2 regions of the Streptomyces sp. NPDC058335 genome follow, and region 1 is predicted to be linked to the other one. Evidence: riboswitches for the same ligand, from Rfam matches in the RefSeq annotation. Region 1 holds a riboswitch; the other holds the start of a gene.

Region 1 (9,216 bases):
CGGCGGTCGTCGCCGCCGCCCGCAACCCGGTCCTCACCGCGCTCTTCGCCGAGTTCACCCCCGTCCTGCGAGAGCCTCTGCTCGATCTGCTGTCCCTGACCGGCCTGCGCGAGAAGCACCCCGGCCACGGCGACGAGACCCACACGGCCCTCGTCGAGGCCGTCACGGAGAGCGCCCCGACGACGCGGCGTCGACCTTGCGCACGGATCCGGAAGCGACGCTCGAGCTGCTGCGTGAGCGGAGCCGACCGGGCACGACGGGGTCCGCGCCACCCGAACGCCCCCGCCGAGGAATAGCCCGCACTCCGGCGAGGTTGACGCCGATCGGCAGGCGCATGCACATGCATGCATCTACGTCACCTGGAAGGGCGTGCGTCATGAAGATCGGCATCATCGGAGCGGGCAACATCGGCGGCAACCTCACCCGGCGGCTCGCCGCCCTCGGCCACGACGTCTCCGTGGCCAACTCCCGTGGCCCGCACACGCTCAAGGAGCTGGCCGAGGAGACGGGCGCGACCCCCGTACGGGTCGAGGAGGCGGCCCGCGGGGCCGAGGTCGTGGTGGTCACCGTCCCGCTGAAAGCGGTCCCGGACCTCCCCCAGGGCCTGTTCGACGAGGCCGCCGAGGGCGTCGCCGTCATCGACACGGGCAACTACTACCCTCAGCAGCGCGACGGCCGGATCGACGCCATCGAGGACGAGGGCATCACGGAGAGCCGCTGGACGGAACGCCAGATCGGCCACCCGGTGATCAAGGCGTTCAACGGCACCTACGCCCAGGACATCCTGGACCGCCCGCTCCCGGCCGGCGCCCCCGGCCGCGTGGCCCTGCCCGTGGCGGGCGACGACGAGGCGGCCAAGGCGAAGGTCCGGGCCCTGATCGACGCACTCGGCTTCGACACCGTCGACGCGGGCGGCATCGACGACTCCTGGCGCCAGCAGCCCGACACCCCGGTGTACGGCCTGCGGGGCGGCGTGGACGAGGTCACCCGCGCCCTGGCCGAGGCGAGCCCGGAGCGCAAGCCGGAGTTCAGTGGCTGAGACCGCTCAGTCCACCGTCGCCCACGCCCGCAGCGCGGTCCGGCTCGCGAAGTCCGCCACGTTCGTGTCGAGGGGCTCGTCGGTGTACTGGTGGAACCGCCACTTCGCCTTGATACGGGGCTTGCCCGCGGTGACGTAGTCGGCGATCCAGAGCCCGTCGCCGGCGTACGAGGTGTCGTCGACGTTCAGCCAGTAGTTCCTGTTGCAGTACAGGACGACCCGGTTCCGCGGCCGCAGCTCCTTCACCTTCCGGATGAAGCGGTCCTTCTCGGCGTTGCTCGCGTGGCTGCCCTCGCCCGTCGTCTCCCAGTCGACGGCGAGGATGTCGCCGGGGCGGTCCGGGGCCTTGGCAAGGAAGTGTTCCGCCTGGGCGGTGAGGTTGCCCGGCCAGAGGAAGTGGTAGAAGCCGACGACCAGGCCGGCGTCACGAGCCCGTTTCGTCTGGGCGGCGAGCTTCGGGTTGACGTAGGTACGGCCCTCCGTCGCCTTGACGAAGACGAAGGAGAGGCCTTCCGTGGAGTAACCGGAGGACTGATAGGCGCTGACATCGACACCACGGAGCATGGGGCAACTCCCGGAAGTACAGGAGAACGGACGGGAGTTGCTTTATGCCCCGACACGCCGGGGGCGGAACCTCCGCTTCCATTCTCCGGTGGGTCGCCGGGAGTTCAGCACTCGATGATGTTCACCGCCAGCCCGCCCCGAGCCGTCTCCTTGTACTTGACCGACATGTCCGCGCCGGTTTCCTTCATCGTCTTGATGACCTTGTCGAGGGACACCTTGTGCGTGCCGTCGCCGCGCATGGCCATGCGGGCCGCCGTGACCGCCTTCACCGCGGCCATGCCGTTGCGTTCGATGCAGGGGATCTGGACCAGGCCTCCCACGGGGTCGCAGGTGAGGCCGAGGTTGTGTTCCATGCCGATCTCCGCGGCGTTCTCGACCTGCTCGGGGGAGCCGCCGAGGACCTCCGCGAGGGCGCCCGCCGCCATCGAGCAGGCCGAGCCGACCTCGCCCTGGCAGCCGACCTCGGCGCCGGAGATGGAGGCGTTCTCCTTGAAGAGCATGCCGATCGCGCCGGCGGCGAGGAGGAAGCGGACGACGCCCTCCTCGTCGGCGCCGGGGACGAAGTTGACGTAGTAGTGCAGGACGGCGGGGATGATGCCGGCCGCGCCGTTGGTGGGGGCGGTGACGACCCTGCCGCCGGCCGCGTTCTCCTCGTTCACCGCCATCGCGTACAGCGTGATCCACTCCATGGAGTGAGCCAACGGGTCGCCCTCCGCGCGGAGTTGACGTGCCGTCATGGCGGCGCGGCGGCGTACGCGCAGGCCGCCCGGCAGGATGCCCTCGCGGGACATGCCGCGGGCCGTGCAGGCCTGCATCACCCGCCAGATCTCCAGCAGCCCCTCGTGGATCTCCTCCTCGGTGCGCCAGGCCCGCTCGTTCTCCAGCATCAGCGAGGAGATCGACAGGCCCGTCTCCTGCGTCAGGCGCAGCAGCTCGTCGCCCGTGCGGAAGGGGTACTTCAGGACCGTGTCGTCCAGCTTGATCCGGTCCGCGCCGACCGCGTCCTCGTCGACGACGAACCCGCCGCCCACCGAGTAGTACGTCTTCGACAGCAGCTCCGCGCCCCCGGCGTCGTACGCCCAGAGCGTCATGCCGTTCGCGTGGTAGTCCAGGGTTTTACGGCGGTGCAGGACGAGGTCGTCGTCGAAGGAGAACGGGACCTCGTGCTCGCCGAGCAGCCGGATGCGGCCGGACTCCTTGATCCGCTCCACCCGTGCGTCCGCCGTCTCCACGTCCACCGTGCGCGGCGAGTCGCCCTCCAGGCCGAGGAGGACGGCCTTCGGCGTGCCGTGGCCGTGGCCGGTCGCGCCGAGGGAGCCGTACAGCTCCGCGCGCACGGACGCGACGGAGCCCAGCAGGTCCTCGTTGCGCAGCCGCCGCGCGAAGATGCGGGCCGCCCGCATCGGGCCGACCGTGTGGGAGCTGGACGGGCCGATGCCGATCGAGAACAGGTCGAAGACCGAGATGGCCACGGGGACTCCTCAATACGGGTGGTGCAGAAGGGTTCCGGTGGGGTGCCCCGCCCACTCACCAGTGTGCGGGACACCCCCGGAAACCCATCGGGAAACGGGAACTACTTGTTCAGACCGGGGTACAGCGGGTGCTTCTCCGCGAGCGCGACGACCCGTGCCTTGAGGGCTTCCGCCTCGTAGGACGGCTTGAGCGCCTCCGCGATCACGTCCGCGACCTCGGCGAAGTCCTCGGCAGTGAAGCCGCGGGTGGCGAGGGCGGGCGTGCCGATCCGCAGGCCCGAGGTGACCATCGGGGGCCGCGGGTCGTTCGGGACCGCGTTGCGGTTGACCGTGATGCCGACCTCGTGGAGACGGTCCTCGGCCTGCTGCCCGTCCAGCGCGGACTCGCGCAGGTCGACCAGGATCAGGTGCACGTCGGTGCCACCGGACAGGACGTTGATCCCGGCCTCGCGGGCGTCCGGCGCCGTCAGCCGCTCGGCGAGGATGCGCGCGCCGTCGACCGTACGGCGCTGGCGCTCCTTGAAGTCGTCCGAGGCGGCGACCTTGAAGGACACCGCCTTCGCCGCGATCACGTGCTCCAGGGGACCGCCCTGGAAACCCGGGAACACGGACGAGTTCAGCTTCTTCGCGAAGGCCTTCTTCGCCAGGATGATGCCGCCGCGCGGGCCGCCCAGCGTCTTGTGGGTCGTGGAGGTGACCACGTCCGCGTACTCGACCGGGTTCGGGTGCAGGCCGGCCGCGACGAGACCGGCGAAGTGCGCCATGTCCACCCACAGGTACGCCTCGACCTCGTCCGCGATCCGGCGGAACTCGGCGAAGTCCAGCTGCCGGGGGTACGCCGACCAGCCGGCGATGATCACCTTCGGGCGGTGCTCCTTGGCGAGGCGCTCGACCTCGGCCATGTCGACCAGTCCGGCCTCGTCCACGTGGTAGGCGACCACGTCGAACTGCTTGCCGGAGAAGTTCAGCCGCATCCCGTGGGTGAGGTGACCGCCGTGCGCCAGGTCCAGGCCCAGGATGGTGTCGCCGGGCTGGGCCAGCGCGAACAGGGCGGCCTGGTTGGCGGAGGCGCCCGAGTGCGGCTGGACGTTGGCGTACTCGGCGCCGAACAACTCCTTGACCCGGTCGATCGCGATCTGCTCGGCGACGTCGACGTGCTCACAGCCGCCGTAGTAGCGGCGGCCGGGGTAGCCCTCGGCGTACTTGTTGGTCAGGACCGAGCCCTGCGCCTCCATGACGGCGAGCGGAGCGAAGTTCTCCGAGGCGATCATCTCGAGCGTGGACTGCTGGCGGCGCAGCTCGCCGTCGAGCGCCGCGGCGATCTCCGGGTCGAGCTCGTGCAGGGGCGTGTTCAGGACGGACATACGTCTGGTGACCTCTCAGCCGGCGGTGTAGGCGGTGTACTCGTCGGCGGAGAGCAGCTCGTCCGGCTCGTCCGTGACGCGTACCTTGAACAGCCATCCGCCCTCGAAGGGGGCGGAGTTCACCAGCGCCGGGTCGTCCACGACGTCCTGGTTGACCTCGACGATCTCGCCGGAGACCGGTGCGTACAGCTCACTGACCGACTTGGTCGACTCGAGCTCGCCGCAGGACTCGCCCGCGGTCACGGTGGCACCGACCTCGGGGAGCTGGACGAAGACCACGTCGCCGAGCGCGTTGGCCGCGTGCTCCGTGATGCCGACCGTCGAGACGCCGTTCTCGGCGCCCGACAGCCACTCGTGCTCCTTGCTGTAGCGCAGCTGCTGGGGGTTGCTCATGGCCTGAATTCTCCTGTACGCGAGGGGGTGCTGATGAATGGGGGACTACTGAAGACGCACGTGAGCAGCGTGAATGTGCGCAGGGTCACGCGCGCGGACCTCGGCCCGGCCTGTCGGGCCGTACGTCAGTCTCTACTTCTGGCGCTTGTAGAAGGGCAGAGCCACGACTTCGTACGGCTCGTGGCTGCCCCGGATGTCCACGCCGACACCCGGCGTGCCCGGGGCCGCGTGGGCGGCGTCGACGTACGCCATCGCGATCGGCTTGCCCAGCGTGGGGGAGGGGGCGCCGGAGGTGACCTCGCCGATCACCTCACCGCCCGCGACCACGGCGTACCCGGCGCGCGGGACCCGGCGGCCCTCGGCGACCAGGCCGACCAGTACGCGCGGCGGGTTCGTCGCGGCGCGCTCGGCGGCCTGTGCGAGGGCCTCGCGGCCCACGAAGTCGCCGTCCTTGTCGAACTTCACGACCCGGCCGAGGCCGGCGTCGAAGGGGGTCAGCGCGGTCGACAGCTCGTGGCCGTACAGCGGCATGCCCGCCTCCAGGCGGAGCGTGTCCCGGCAGGACAGGCCGCAGGCGATCAGGCCGACGCCCTCGCCGGCCTTCGTCAGGGCCTGCCACAGCTCGACGGCGTGCTCCGGCTTCACGAACAGCTCGAAGCCGTCCTCGCCGGTGTAGCCGGTGCGGGCGATGAGCGCGGGGACGCCGGCGACGGTGCCGGGCAGGCCGGCGTAGTACTTGAGGCCGTCGAGGTCGGCGTCGGTGAGCGACTTCAGGATGCCGGGGGACTCGGGGCCCTGGACGGCGAGGAGCGCGTAGGCGTCGCGGTCGTCGCGGACCTCGGCGTCGAAGCCCTCGGCGCGCGCGGTCAGCGCGTCCAGGACGACCTGGGCGTTGGAGGCGTTGGCGACGACCATGAATTCGGTGTCGGCGAGCCGGTAGACGATGAGGTCGTCGAGGATGCCGCCGTCGGCGTCGCAGATCATGGTGTAGCGGGCGCGGCCCACGCCCACCGCCGCGATGTTGCCGACCAGGGCGAAGTTCAGCAGGGCGCCGGCCTGCGGACCGGTGACGGTGATCTCGCCCATGTGCGAGAGGTCGAAGAGGCCGGCCCGGGTGCGGACGGCGTGGTGCTCGTCGCGCTCGGAGCCGTAGCGCAGGGGCATGTCCCAGCCGGCGAAGTCGGTCATGGTCGCGCCGAGCGAACGATGCAGGGCATCGAGGGCGGTGTGGCGGAGCGGGGTACTGCTCATCGGGCGTTCGTCTCCCAGGGCATGACGGCGAGGTCGTTCCTCCCCATCTGTCATCGGAACCTGAGAGGTTCGCCATGACCGTCCGTGAACGGTTCGGTCATGGGTTGCACCTTGGGTGGAGCCACCGAAGGGTGACTCGCTTTTCAGATGTGCCTCGCCCGCGCGGTAACGGTGCCTGAGAGATTCAAGGGAGGGACTTGCTCCTTCGGCGCCCCAGCGAAACTGTCGGTGGGGACTCTCCCGCGCGGATTCAAACGGCCGGTATGCAGTTGGCGCGGCCATCATCGCACGCCATGCCCGATCACGGCAGGCCGCATCTGTAACCGGCCTGTGGCGGTAAGCGCATGAAAACGCAAGACAGTGCGCATTACCTTCTCTTTACGCTCGACGGGGAGAAGACTTGTCTGACCCCAGGGGAGGACGATCACGGTGAACAGGACCACGGCACTCGCGACCGGCTCGGCACTCGCGGCCGGCCCGGCGCTCGCACTGCCCGCGCAGCCGCAGGCCGCGGCCCGGGAGGCGTGCGGCGCACCGCCCGCCCCGGTCGTCCGCGATCTGCGCGACCGTGCCGGCCACAGCCCGCACGGCCTGCTGTTCGGCCCCCGCGACCTGGTCGTGGTCACCGGGCTGCCCGGCAGCGGCAAGTCGACGCTGATGAAGCGCGCGGTGACGGGCACCCGCATCGACTCCCAGGACACCCGCGACCGCTGGGACGCCCGCATGCCGCGCGCCCTGCCGTACGCCCTCTACCGTCCCCTCGTCCGCCTCGCGCACTACGCCGGTCTGCGCCGTGCCCTGCGCACCGGCGAGGGCGTCGTCGTCCACGACTGCGGTACGCAGGCCTGGGTGCGCGCCTGGCTGGCCCGCGAGGCCCGCCGCCGTGGCGGCACGCTGCACATGGTGCTGCTCGACGTCACCGTGGACACCGCCCTGGAGGGCCAGCGCGAGCGCGGCCGGGGCGTGTCCCGGTACGCGTTCCGGCGCCACCGCCGGGCCGCCTCCCACCTGCTGCGCGCGGCGGAGAAGGGCCGCCTCCCCGAGGGCTGCGGTTCGACGGTCCTGCTGGACCGGGCCGCGGCCGACACCCTCCGCCGCATCGGCTTCACCGGCTGACCGCCCACGGCCTTCCGCCGCATCGGCTTCACCGGCTGGCCGCGTATGGCCTTCGGCTGCGTCGGTTTGACCGGCTGGCCGCGTACGGGCTTCCGCCGCATCGGCTTCACCGGCGCTCCGGCCATGGCGCTCCGGTCACGGCCCTCCGGTCACGGCCCTCCGGCCACGGCCCGCGCACGGGGCCCGCACGGGGCCGGTCGCCGAGGGTCCGTCCCCGTACCCGATAGCCTTTTGAGCCACATCCAGTGGTTCCCAGCAGGCGGTAGGCAGATGGACTTCCCCCCGGCGGACTTCCCCGCGGACTTCCCGGCACAGGCGCACCCCCATTCGCACGGCGGATGGCCCGGCAACGAGCTGGAAGAGGTGCTCTCCGCCTCCCTCGGCCTGCCGGGGGCCGGCGGACGGATCGTGGAGGTGCTCGGCCGCAGCTTCGTCTGGGTGCCGCTGCCCGGCGGGGGCGGCCCGCACAGCGGCCCCCTGGACCTGCCCACGCTGGAGCTGGAGGGGCAGGCGTACGTGCCCGTGTTCAGCTCCGAGGAGCAGTTCCGGCAGGTCGTCGGCGCGCACATGTCGTTCACGGTCGCCCCGGCCGTCGAGTTCGCCCGCGGACTGCCCCCGCAGGTCGGCATCCTGGTGAACCCGGACGGCACGGTCGGCATCCCGCTGCCCCCGATGGCCGTGGCCGAGCTGTGCCGGAGCGGCCGCACCCCGCTGGACGGCCCGGCGAGCGGTGGTCGCGTCCGTCTCTACGAGCCCGACTGGCAGCACGACCCGGTGGACTTCCTGTCCGCCGCCTCCGCCGAGTTCGAGGCGATCGGCGTCGTCCTCACCGCCCGCCGCTGCCTCGCCGCGGTGGAGACGGCCGACCCGGTGATGTTCGTCGGCGTGGAACTCTCCCAGTGGGAGGGCGATCTGCGGGCGCTTCCCCTGGAGGCCCTCGGCAAGGCGCTCGGCCGGGCCCAGGCGCCCTGGCCGGTCAACCTCGTCCTGCTCGACGTGACGGAGGACCCGGTGGCCCGGTGGCTGAGGGAACACGTCCGGCCCTTCTACTCCAGGCTCCACTGAACCCACCCGCACGCGGGCGTTCCGTACCGGTATGCGGCGGCGCCGCGAGGGTGCGGCGGGCCGCCCCCGATCCGGCCCCGCCGGCGACGGACAACCCGGCCCCTCCGGGGCGCCCGTTGTCGGCGAAGAGACCTAAGCTGGTCTCCCGAAAGCGGGGCAACTTATCGAAGGGGCGGTACAGGTGAGCGCCAGCGGCATCGCGGCCGGGCAGGTCGAGCACATGCTGCGCCAGGTGACCCCCGGGCGCTACGACGCCTACGAGGCACTCCTGCGCGCCCTCGCCACCCCGGGCACCGGCCAGGTGTGGATGCTGCTGTGGCGCGGTCAGGCCGGCTCCCCCGACGCCCAGTACGGCACGATGGAGGTCGAGGGACACGGCTACGCCCCCTGTGTCACCTCCGCCCAGGAGCTGTCCGCGAGCGGCTGGAACCGGTCGTACGAGGTGGTCGACGGGCTGGACATGGCCCGCACCCTCTACCCCGACCACTACGGCCTCTGGCTGAACCCGCACGCCCCCGGCGGCGGTGTCGGCATCCCCTGGCTCGACCTGCGGCGGATCGCCACCGGCCTGGACCGCCAGCCGGCCGGGCCGCTGCGGCTGTCCGAGCCGGCCATCGAGATCCCGCAGTTCTACGCCCTGCTCGCGCAGAACGCGCACCGCACCCCCGCCCTGCGCTCGCTGCGCCGCGCCTGGGTCCAGCCGGCCGTCGGCGCGCCCTACCTCGCCCTCGGGCTCGACGTCTACGACACCTCGCCGCAGGCCGTGGACGCGGTGCGGGGGATGATGCAGCAGTCCATCGGCGCGGTACCGGACGGACTGCCGGTGTCCACGGTCACCATGAGTGACGACTACGACCCGGTCGTCCTGTGGATGCGCGCCCACGCCCGTCCCTTCTACGACCGCGAGGCGCACGCCCCGGCCGCCCAGGCTCCCGCGGGCGGCTACGGCTTC
Region 2 (9,216 bases), on a different contig from region 1:
GTGGCGGCGCTGGACGCCGTGTTCGGAGGGCTGCGGGCCATGCTCGACGGCATTTTCGACGACAAGGTCTTCGTCGTGTCGTTCCTGTCCAACGTGGTCGTGGCCGCGCTGATCGTGTTCCTGGGCGACAAGTTGGGCGTCGGTGCCCAGCTGTCCACGGGTGTGGTGGTCGTGCTCGGCATCCGGATCTTCTCCAATGCCGCGGCGATCCGCCGGCACGTCTTCCGGGCGTGAGGCGATGAGCGACCAGGACGCGACCCGCCCGGACGAGACTCCGCGGGACGAGACGCCCACGACCAGGCTGCGCAAGGAACTGCCCCAGGAGGTTCCCGCGGCCGCCTCGCGCGCGGAGCGGGGTGAGGAGAGCGGCGAGCCCGCGCTGACCGGCCGGCGGCGGCTGGTGCAGGGGCTGTGGCCGCCGCGGGTGAGCCGGGCCCAACTCATCGTCGCCCTGCTGCTGTTCGGCCTCGGCTTCGGCCTTGCGGTGCAGGTCGCGTCCAACAGCGACAGCGGCAATGCCCTGCGTGGAGCGCGCCAGGAGGATCTTGTGCGCATCCTCGATGAACTGGATGACCGCAGTCAGCGTCTTGAGGACGAGAAGCAGGGTCTCGAGAAGCAGCGGCAGGAGCTGGAGAACAGTTCCGACCAGGCCGAGGAGGCCCGTAAGCAGACGGTCGAGAAGGAGAAGCAACTCGGCATCCTGGCGGGCACGGTGGCCGCTCAGGGGCCCGGCATCACCATGACGATCGAGGACACGAAGGGGACGGTCGAGGCGGACATGCTGCTCGACGCGATCCAGGAGCTGCGCGCGGCGGGTGCGGAGGCGATCCAGGTGAACGGCGTCCGGGTCGTCGCCGGCACCTATCTGACGGAATCCGGCAAGAGTGTGAGTGTCGACGGGAACAAGATCAACGCGCCCTATCGTTTCAAGGTCATCGGCAAGCCGCAGGACCTCGAACCGGCGCTCAACATCCCTGGAGGCGTGGTGCAGACTCTTGAGAAGGAGCAGGCCACCGTGTCCGTGGAGCGGTCGACCAAGATCGTCGTGGACGCCTTGCGAGCAGCGGAGCAGCCTGACTACGCTCGGTCGTCCTCGCAGTGAACCGGGGGTGCATGGGGGCCGTCCGGCAGGGGCATGAGGTTGCGGGGGGTCGGCGCACCGATCGGGTGGTGCGTGGTGGAAACTGTCTGGTGGATACGGACGTTGTGAAGATGTCCGGGTCGGCCGGTCTAATCAGTCAGGGTTCGTCCTGCCCCACGGGCGGGTCTGTTTCGGTCAAGGGGAATCGCCCGTGAAGTTGTTTGCGAAGTTGTTCGGCAAGAGCGCGCGAGAGGGCAGCGGTGACAACGCGACCGCCCGCCACCGCGCACAGCCCGACGCGGAGGGCCAGCGGCCGCTGTTCCGGGACCAGGTGGCTGGTCCGGGCGGTGACATTTCCGGAGGCCAGGGCGGGGCGTCGGTTGACCCTGCACAGTCCGGCGGCATAGGTTTCGGACAACCGTCAACCTCAAGTACGGGTGGAGGGTTTTCCCCTATGTCGGCCCTGGTGTGTACGAGGTGCGGTAACCGCAACGCGGAGAACAGCCGTTTCTGCTCCAACTGCGGCGCGCCGCTGAGGCCGGGTCTGACGCCCGAGCGCGCGTCGGAGACGACCTCCACCATCTCCATCTCCGGTCTCGAGGCCTACGACTCCGAGGCCACCGGACAGACGCAGTTGCCCGCGCTCTCGCCCGAGGCCCAGGCCGCGGTCGACGCGCTGCCGCTGGGCTCGGCCCTGCTGGTCGTGCGGCGTGGCCCCAACTCGGGCAGCCGCTTCCTGCTGGACGGCGACCTGACGACGGCCGGGCGGCACCCGCAGAGCGACATCTTCCTGGACGACGTGACGGTCTCGCGCCGCCATGTGGAGTTCCGGCGTCGCCAGGACGGTTCGTTCACGGTGGCCGACGTCGGCAGCCTGAACGGCACCTACGTCAACCGTGAGCGGATCGACGAGGTTCCACTGTCGAACGGCGACGAGGTGCAGATCGGCAAGTACCGGCTGGTCTTCTACGCGAGCCAGCGAGGCTACTGACCCGCCCCCGGACCCCGTCCGGGGGAACCCCCAGGGAAGGCCCATGCTGCGAACACCGAGGGGCGGTACCGGACCCGGCGCCGCCGCAGTGGACGGTGGTGCGATGAGCATCGGTACGGTGCTGAACGTGCTGCGCGACGAGTTCCCCGAAGTCACCATCTCCAAGATCCGCTTCCTGGAGTCGGAGGGGCTCGTCGAGCCGCAGCGGACCCCCTCGGGATATCGCAAGTTCACCATCGAGGACGTCGAGCGCCTCGGTCATGTGCTGAGGATGCAGCGGGACCACTACCTGCCGCTCAAGGTGATCCGGGAGCATCTGGACGCCATGGAGCGCGGTGAGGCGGCGGCGCTGCCGACGGTGGGCCGGCAGCGGGACGGACAGGCGGTACGGGAGTCGTCCGATGCGCCCACCGCCGCCCGGATCGGGCGTTCCGAGCTGCTGGCGGCCGCGGGGATCGACGATCGGGAACTCCAGGAGTGGGAGTCGTACGGACTCGTCGTGCCGCTGGAGGACGGGGTCTATGACGCCGAGGTGGTCACGGTGGCCGCGCTCGTCTCCGAGCTGGGACGGTTCGGGATCGAGCCCCGGCATCTGCGGCTGATGAAGGCCGCGGCCGACCGTGAGGCGGGGCTCGTGGACCAGGTGGTCGCACCGCTCAGGCGGCATCGCAATCCGCAGACGAGGGCGCATGCGGAGGCCCGGACGAAGGAGCTGGCGGGGCTCACGGTCAGGTTGCACGCGGCGCTGGTGCAGACCGCGCTCGGAGTGCGCCTGCCCTGAGGTGAGGGGTTCCGGTCGGCCGGATCGGTCACCCGTTCCCGGCCCGACTACCCAAACGTCCCGAGCACGGCCTAGGGTTGCTGTGTGAACGAGCTCGATGTCGTAGGTGTCCGGGTCGAGATGCCCTCCAACCAACCGATCGTGCTGCTGCGTGAAGTGGGAGGCGACCGTTACCTCCCCATCTGGATCGGGCCGGGGGAGGCGACGGCGATCGCCTTCGCCCAGCAGGGCATGGCTCCGGCGCGGCCGCTGACCCACGACCTGTTCAAGGACGTGCTGGAAGCCGTCGGCCAGGAGCTCAGCGAAGTGCGCATCACCGACCTGCGTGAGGGTGTCTTCTACGCCGAGTTGGTCTTCGCCAGCGGGGTCGAGGTGAGCGCGCGGCCGTCCGACGCCATAGCGCTGGCCCTGCGCACGGGGACGCCCATCTACGGCAGTGACACGGTGCTCGACGATGCGGGCATCGCGATCCCGGACGAGCAGGAGGACGAGGTGGAGAAGTTCCGCGAGTTCCTCGACCAGATCTCGCCCGAGGACTTCGGCAGCAGCAACCAGTAGCCGTCGGGAGGCGGGGTCGGTTCGGCGGGCTCACCGGCTCCGGTCGCGGCAATTGCCAGCGGCGCGTGAGAGCGTCCTGCGGCTTCCGCTCAGCGCATTCGGCTAGCCTTTCCCCGCGGTGGAGCGCGGGAAACCACTCCTAGGGTGATTATCACTCGGCGTGCCGAGTGTGGCGATCGTTGACGCACCCCTGGTGACTGCCTACCGTCGAGAAGGCAGGTCAAGGACGGAGGTCGGCGTGAGAAGCAGCGGCGACGGTACGGTTGGGGGTGCCCCCGGACTCGGTGTCGGGGGGAGCGGTCCGTACCCTCCCCCGAGCTCTCGGCTCCGCGCGAGCGGGGGGTACCCCCATCACGGAGGCGCGGCCGATCACGCTCCGCAGCGGTCGGCGGCCGTGCCGAGCAGCGGAGGGGCGACGTCCATGGCGTCCGAGGAGATCGGCTACCGGGGGCCGACGGCCTGTGCGGCCGCCGGCATCACCTATCGGCAACTGGACTACTGGGCGCGCACGGGGCTGGTCGAGCCGAGTGTGCGGCCCGCCCACGGGTCCGGGACGCAGCGCCTGTACAGCTTCCGGGACGTGGTGGTCCTGAAGATCGTCAAGCGGTTCCTCGACACCGGGGTCTCGTTGCAGAACATCCGCACCGCGGTCCAGCACCTGCGTGAGCGCGGCTTCAGCGACCTCGAGCGGATGACGCTGATGAGCGACGGCGCCACGGTCTACGAGTGCAGCTCGCCGGACGAGGTCCACGCGCTGCTCCAGGGTGGTCAGGGCGTCTTCGGGATCGCCGTCGGCGTGGTGTGGCGGGATGTCGAGAGCGCGCTGTCGCAGCTGCACGGGGAGCGCGTCGACACCGGGGAGACGCTCGTCGGGCCGAACCCGGCCGACGAGCTGGCCCGTAGGCGCAACCGGGCGGTCTGACGCCCTCACCGGGGGCCTCGCGGGCGGGCTGCACGACGTCATTGTCAGTGGCGTGGTGCAGCATCGGAGATGTGAGAAACGCGCCCACCATCCTGCATCTCGACATGGATGCCTTCTTCGCCCAGGCGGAGCAGGCGTCCAAGCCGAGTCTGCGCGGGAAGGCGGTGGTCGTGGGTGGCCTCGGGCCGCGCGGGGTGGTGGCGACCGCCTCGTACGAGGCACGGGTCTTCGGGGTGCACTCGGCGATGCCGATGGCCCAGGCGCGCCGGCTCGCTCCGAACGCCGCCTACCTGTTCCCGCGGGGCGCGTTCTACCGCCAGATCAGCGACCAGGTCATGGCGCTCCTGCGGGCCCTGTCGCCGCTGGTGGAGCCGCTCAGCCTGGACGAGGCCTTCGTGGACCTGGAGGCCGGGGAGGCGGCCTGGGACAGCGAGTCGGCGCGGCTGGCCGGGGTGCGGCTGCGCGCGGACATACGGGCGGTCACCGGGCTCACCGGGTCGGTCGGGCTGGCCGCCTCGAAGATGCTCGCCAAGATCGCTTCCGAGCAGGCCAAGCCGGACGGCCTGGTGCTGATCGAGCCGGGCACCGAACGGGCCCTGCTCGCGCCGATGTCCGTACGGACGCTGCCGGGGGTCGGGCCGGCGACCGGCGACCATCTGCGGCGGGCCGGGATCACCACGGTCGAGGAGATGGCCGAGGCCGGGGAGGACGAGCTGGTGCGGCTGCTGGGCAAGGCGCACGGGCACGCGCTGTACGCCATGGCGCTGGCCCGTGACGACCGGCCCGTGGTGGCCGAGCGGGAGACGAAGTCCGTGTCGGTGGAGGACACCTACGACGTGGACATCCACGACCGCCTGCGGGTGGAGCTGGAGGTGCAGCGGCTGGCCGACCGGTGTGTGCGGCGGCTGCGGGGGGCGGGTCTGTCGGGCCGGACCATCGTGCTGAAGGTGCGGCGGTACGACTTCTCCACGCTCACCCGGTCCGAGACCCTGCGGGGGCCGACGGACGATCCGGGGGTGGTGCGGGAGGCGGCGGCCCGGCTGCTGGACTCCGTGGACACGACGGGCGGGGTGCGGCTGCTGGGGGTCGGGGTCAGCGGGCTGGCCGACTTCACGCAGGAGGACCTGTTCGCGCAGGCGGCGGAGGAGCGGGCGGACGGGCCCGAGGACGAGGTGGCGGAGGAGCCCGTCGTGGCGGAGGTGGCGCCCGCGGAGCACCGGTGGCGGCCGGGGCTCGACGTCCGGCACGCCGAGCTGGGACACGGGTGGGTGCAGGGCAGCGGGCTGGGGCGGGTCACCGTGCGGTTCGAGACACCCGAGTCGGAGGTGGGCCGGGTGCGGACGTTCCGGATCGACGACCCCGCTCTGGAGCCGGCGGATCCGCTGCCGCTGGTCCGGCGAAGACCGGACGAGCCCTCGGCCGAGGACGGGGCCGGCGACGTGCCCGTGGCGCGGCCGGGGAACAGCCGGTGACGGGATCGGGCGAGGTGGTGTGCGGTGGCTGAGGAGGAGGCTCGGGTGGGCCCGGCCGGGCTCTCGGTGGAGCGGCGTGACGAGGTGCGGGCGGTGATCGAGCGGGTCACCGGATGGGCCGCCGGGCGCGCGGACGTCGGCGGGGTGCTGCTCGTCGGGTCCTGGGCGCGGGGTGCCGCGCGGGCGGACTCGGATGTCGACCTCATCGTGCTGACGACCGAGCCGGGCCGGTACGCCGACGACGAGGCCTGGGTGCGCGAACTCGCCCTGGGTGAGGTGATCCGCAACCGGGTCTGGGGGCCCGTCACCGAGTGGCGGCACATCACCGCCTCCGGTCTGGAGGTCGAGGTCGGCATCGGCCCCCTCGACTGGGCGCGCACCGATCCCGTCGACGGCGGCACCCGACGCGTCGTCACCGACGGGGCCCTGTCCCTCCACGACCCCCGGGGACTCCTCGGGGCGCTGACAGCGGCGTGCGGCCGGTCCGCTCAGGTCTCCTCCGTGCCCGCCAGCCTGCCGAAGTCACGGTCCGGGAGCGGGGGAGGGGCGGCCACATCGAGGCCGTAGTGGTGGTAGAGCTGGAGTTCCTGATCGGGGGAGAGGTGACGGCCCACGCCGAAGTCGGGGGCGTCCTTGATCAGAGCGCGGTCGAAGGGGACATGGAGGGTGCCCTCGACCAGTTCGCTGGGCTCCAGGGGGACGAAGGCGTCCCTGCTGAAGAGGCCGGTGCGTATGGCCGCCCACTCGGGCACGCCGGTCGCGTCGTCGAGGTAGACCTCGTCGATGGTGCCGATCTTGGTGCCGTTGCGGTCGAACGCCTTGCGGCCGATCAGGTTGCGCGGATCGATGTCGGTCTGCACGGGACCCCTCCACTTGGTCGCAAACTCATCCGTAAGCACTACAAAAGAGCACAACGGGGGCGGCGGCCACTCGAAAGGAGGCCTCGTTGACCTCGCTGGTAGTCTGGCAACGGCTGCTGACCCCGTGCGGGAGAGTCCTCCGGAGATCCCCGGAGGCGCCGAAGGAGCAAATCCTCCCCGGAATCTCTCAGGCTCACGTACCGCACGGACGAGGTCACTCTGGAAAGCAGGGCGGGTGCCGACGGCGTCGACGGCTTCCGCTCTCACCGACGGTGAAAGCCGGTTGCCCTCGGGCGGCCGGTGAAGCTCTCAGGTTGAGATGACAGAGGGGGAGGCCGTCCGGGTACCCGCCAGTGGTGCCCCTCGAAGGTCGTGTCTGACCAGGAGGCCTCCGCAATGACCGCCCATCGCATTCCGCTCTCCGACCTCGAACAGGGAATCCCCTTCGAGCAGCGCCACATCGGGCCCGACCAGGAGGCGCGGGCCAAGATGCTCGCACAGGTCGGCTACGGCTCCCTGGACGAGCTGACCGCGGCCGCGGTCCCCGATGTGATCAAGAACGCCGACACGCTGGACCTGCCGGGTGCGCGGACCGAGGCCGAGGTGCTCGCCGAACTGCGGTCGCTGGCCGACCGCAACCAGGTCCTGGACCCGATGATCGGGCTCGGCTACTACGGCACCTTCACCCCGCCCGTCATCCTGCGCAACGTCATGGAGAACCCCGCCTGGTACACGGCCTACACGCCGTACCAGCCGGAGATCTCGCAGGGCCGGCTCGAGGCGCTGCTGAACTTCCAGACCATGGTCGCCGACCTGACCGGGCTGCCGACCTCCGGTGCCTCGCTGCTCGACGAGGGCACGGCGGCGGCCGAGGCGATGGCCCTGTCCCGACGCATGGGGAAGAACAAGAAGGGCCTCTTCCTGATCGACGCGGACGCGCTGCCGCAGACCATCGCCGTGATCGAGACCCGTGCCGAGCCGACCGGAGTCGAGGTCGTCGTCGCCGACCTCAGCGACGGCATCCCGGCCGACATCGCCGCGCGGGAGATCAACGGCGTGCTGATCCAGTACCCGGGCGCCTCCGGGGCCGTACGCGATCTCAAGCCGGTCATCGAGCAGGCGCACGAGCTGGGGGCGCTCGTCACCGTCGCCGCCGATCTGCTGGCGCTGACGCTGCTGACCTCGCCCGGTGAGCTGGGCGCGGACATCGCGGTCGGGACGACGCAGCGGTTCGGGGTGCCCATGGGCTTCGGTGGGCCGCACGCCGGTTACATGGCCGTCCACGAGAAGTTCGCGCGCAGCCTGCCCGGACGGCTCGTCGGCGTGTCCGTCGACGTGGACGGCAACAGGGCCTACCGGCTGGCGTTGCAGACGCGTGAGCAGCACATCCGCCGGGAGAAGGCGACCAGCAACATTTGTACGGCGCAGGTGCTGCTCGCCGTCATGGCCGGCATGTACGCCGTCTACCACGGGCCCGAGGGGCTTCGGGCGATCGCGCGGCGCACCCACCGCTACGCCTCGGTCCTGGCCGCCGGGCTCACCGCCGGTGGTGTCGAGGTCGTACACGGCTCCTACTTCGACACGCTGACCGTGCGGGTGCCGGCGAGGGCCTCCGAGGTCGTCGCCGCCGCCCGGGGCAACGGCGTCAACCTGCACCTCGTCGACGCCGACCATGTGTCGATCGCCTGCGACGAGACCACCGGGCGGGCCCAGATCACCGCTGTCTGGCAGGCCTTCGGCGTGGAGGGCGACATCGAGGCCCTCGACGCGGTCACGGAGGACACCCTGCCCGCAGGGCTGCTCCGCGGCGACGAGATCCTCACCCACCCCGTCTTCCACCAGCACCGCTCCGAGACCGCCATGCTGCGCTACCTGCGCAGGCTGGCCGACCGGGACTACGCGCTCGACCGGGGCATGATCCCGCTGGGCTCCTGCACGATGAAGCTCAACGCGACCACCGAGATGGAGCCGGTCACCTGGCCCGAGTTCGGGCAGCTGCACCCCTTCGCGCCCGCCGGGCAGGCGCAGGGTTATCTCACGCTCATCCATGAGCTGGAGGAGCGGCTCGCCGAGGTCACCGGGTACGACAAGGTGTCCCTCCAGCCGAACGCCGGGTCGCAGGGCGAGTTCGCCGGGCTGCTCGCCGTACGCGGGTACCACCGGGCCAACGGGGACGAGCAGCGGACCGTGTGTCTGATCCCGTCGTCCGCGCACGGCACCAACGCCGCGAGCGCCGTGATGGCCGGAATGAAGGTCGTCGTCGTGAAGACCGCCGACGACGGCGAGATCGACGTCGAGGACCTGCGGGCGAAGATCGAGAAGCACCGGGACGAGCTCGCGGTGCTGATGATCACCTACCCGTCGACGCACGGGGTGTTCGAGGAGCATGTCGCCGACATCTGCGCGCAGGTGCACGAGGCCGGCGGTCAGGTGTACGTCGACGGCGCCAACCTCAACGCACTCGTCGGGCTCGCCAAGCCCGGACACTTCGGCGGCGACGTCTCGCACCTGAACCTGCACAAGACGTTCTGCATCCCGCACGGCGGCGGCG

Evidence for each region. A riboswitch is a leader RNA that binds a small molecule or an ion and turns the genes downstream of it on or off. The one in region 1 is predicted to bind glycine.
Region 2: linked by a shared signal. The riboswitch ahead of gcvP (aminomethyl-transferring glycine dehydrogenase) and the one ahead of gcvT (glycine cleavage system aminomethyltransferase GcvT) in region 1 are both predicted to bind glycine.

Annotation. Positions count from the first base shown of each region.
Region 1 is NZ_JBHXHX010000003.1:176,275-185,490, forward strand. It holds partial or broken gene ACFWJX_RS06620 (FadR/GntR family transcriptional regulator) at 1-241, shown strand, start outside; gene ACFWJX_RS06625 (NADPH-dependent F420 reductase) at 377-1,039, shown strand; gene ACFWJX_RS06630 (glycoside hydrolase family 25 protein) at 1,046-1,603, opposite strand; gene ACFWJX_RS06635 (L-serine ammonia-lyase) at 1,708-3,075, opposite strand; gene glyA (serine hydroxymethyltransferase) at 3,177-4,439, opposite strand; gene gcvH (glycine cleavage system protein GcvH) at 4,455-4,832, opposite strand; gene gcvT (glycine cleavage system aminomethyltransferase GcvT) at 4,965-6,083, opposite strand; glycine riboswitch at 6,237-6,336, opposite strand; gene ACFWJX_RS06655 (AAA family ATPase) at 6,513-7,199, shown strand; gene ACFWJX_RS06660 (enhanced serine sensitivity protein SseB) at 7,470-8,264, shown strand; gene ACFWJX_RS06665 (enhanced serine sensitivity protein SseB C-terminal domain-containing protein) at 8,446-9,216, shown strand, end outside.
Region 2 is NZ_JBHXHX010000026.1:98,294-107,509, reverse strand. It holds gene ACFWJX_RS36050 (small basic family protein) at 1-234, shown strand, start outside; gene ACFWJX_RS36045 (DUF881 domain-containing protein) at 239-1,102, shown strand; gene ACFWJX_RS36040 (FHA domain-containing protein) at 1,185-2,072, shown strand; gene ACFWJX_RS36035 (MerR family transcriptional regulator) at 2,116-2,853, shown strand; gene ACFWJX_RS36030 (bifunctional nuclease family protein) at 2,938-3,411, shown strand; gene ACFWJX_RS36025 (MerR family transcriptional regulator) at 3,650-4,333, shown strand; gene ACFWJX_RS36020 (DNA polymerase IV) at 4,405-5,805, shown strand; gene ACFWJX_RS36015 (nucleotidyltransferase domain-containing protein) at 5,830-6,372, shown strand; gene ACFWJX_RS36010 (PRC-barrel domain-containing protein) at 6,294-6,665, opposite strand; glycine riboswitch at 6,783-6,878, shown strand; gene gcvP (aminomethyl-transferring glycine dehydrogenase) at 7,062-9,216, shown strand, end outside.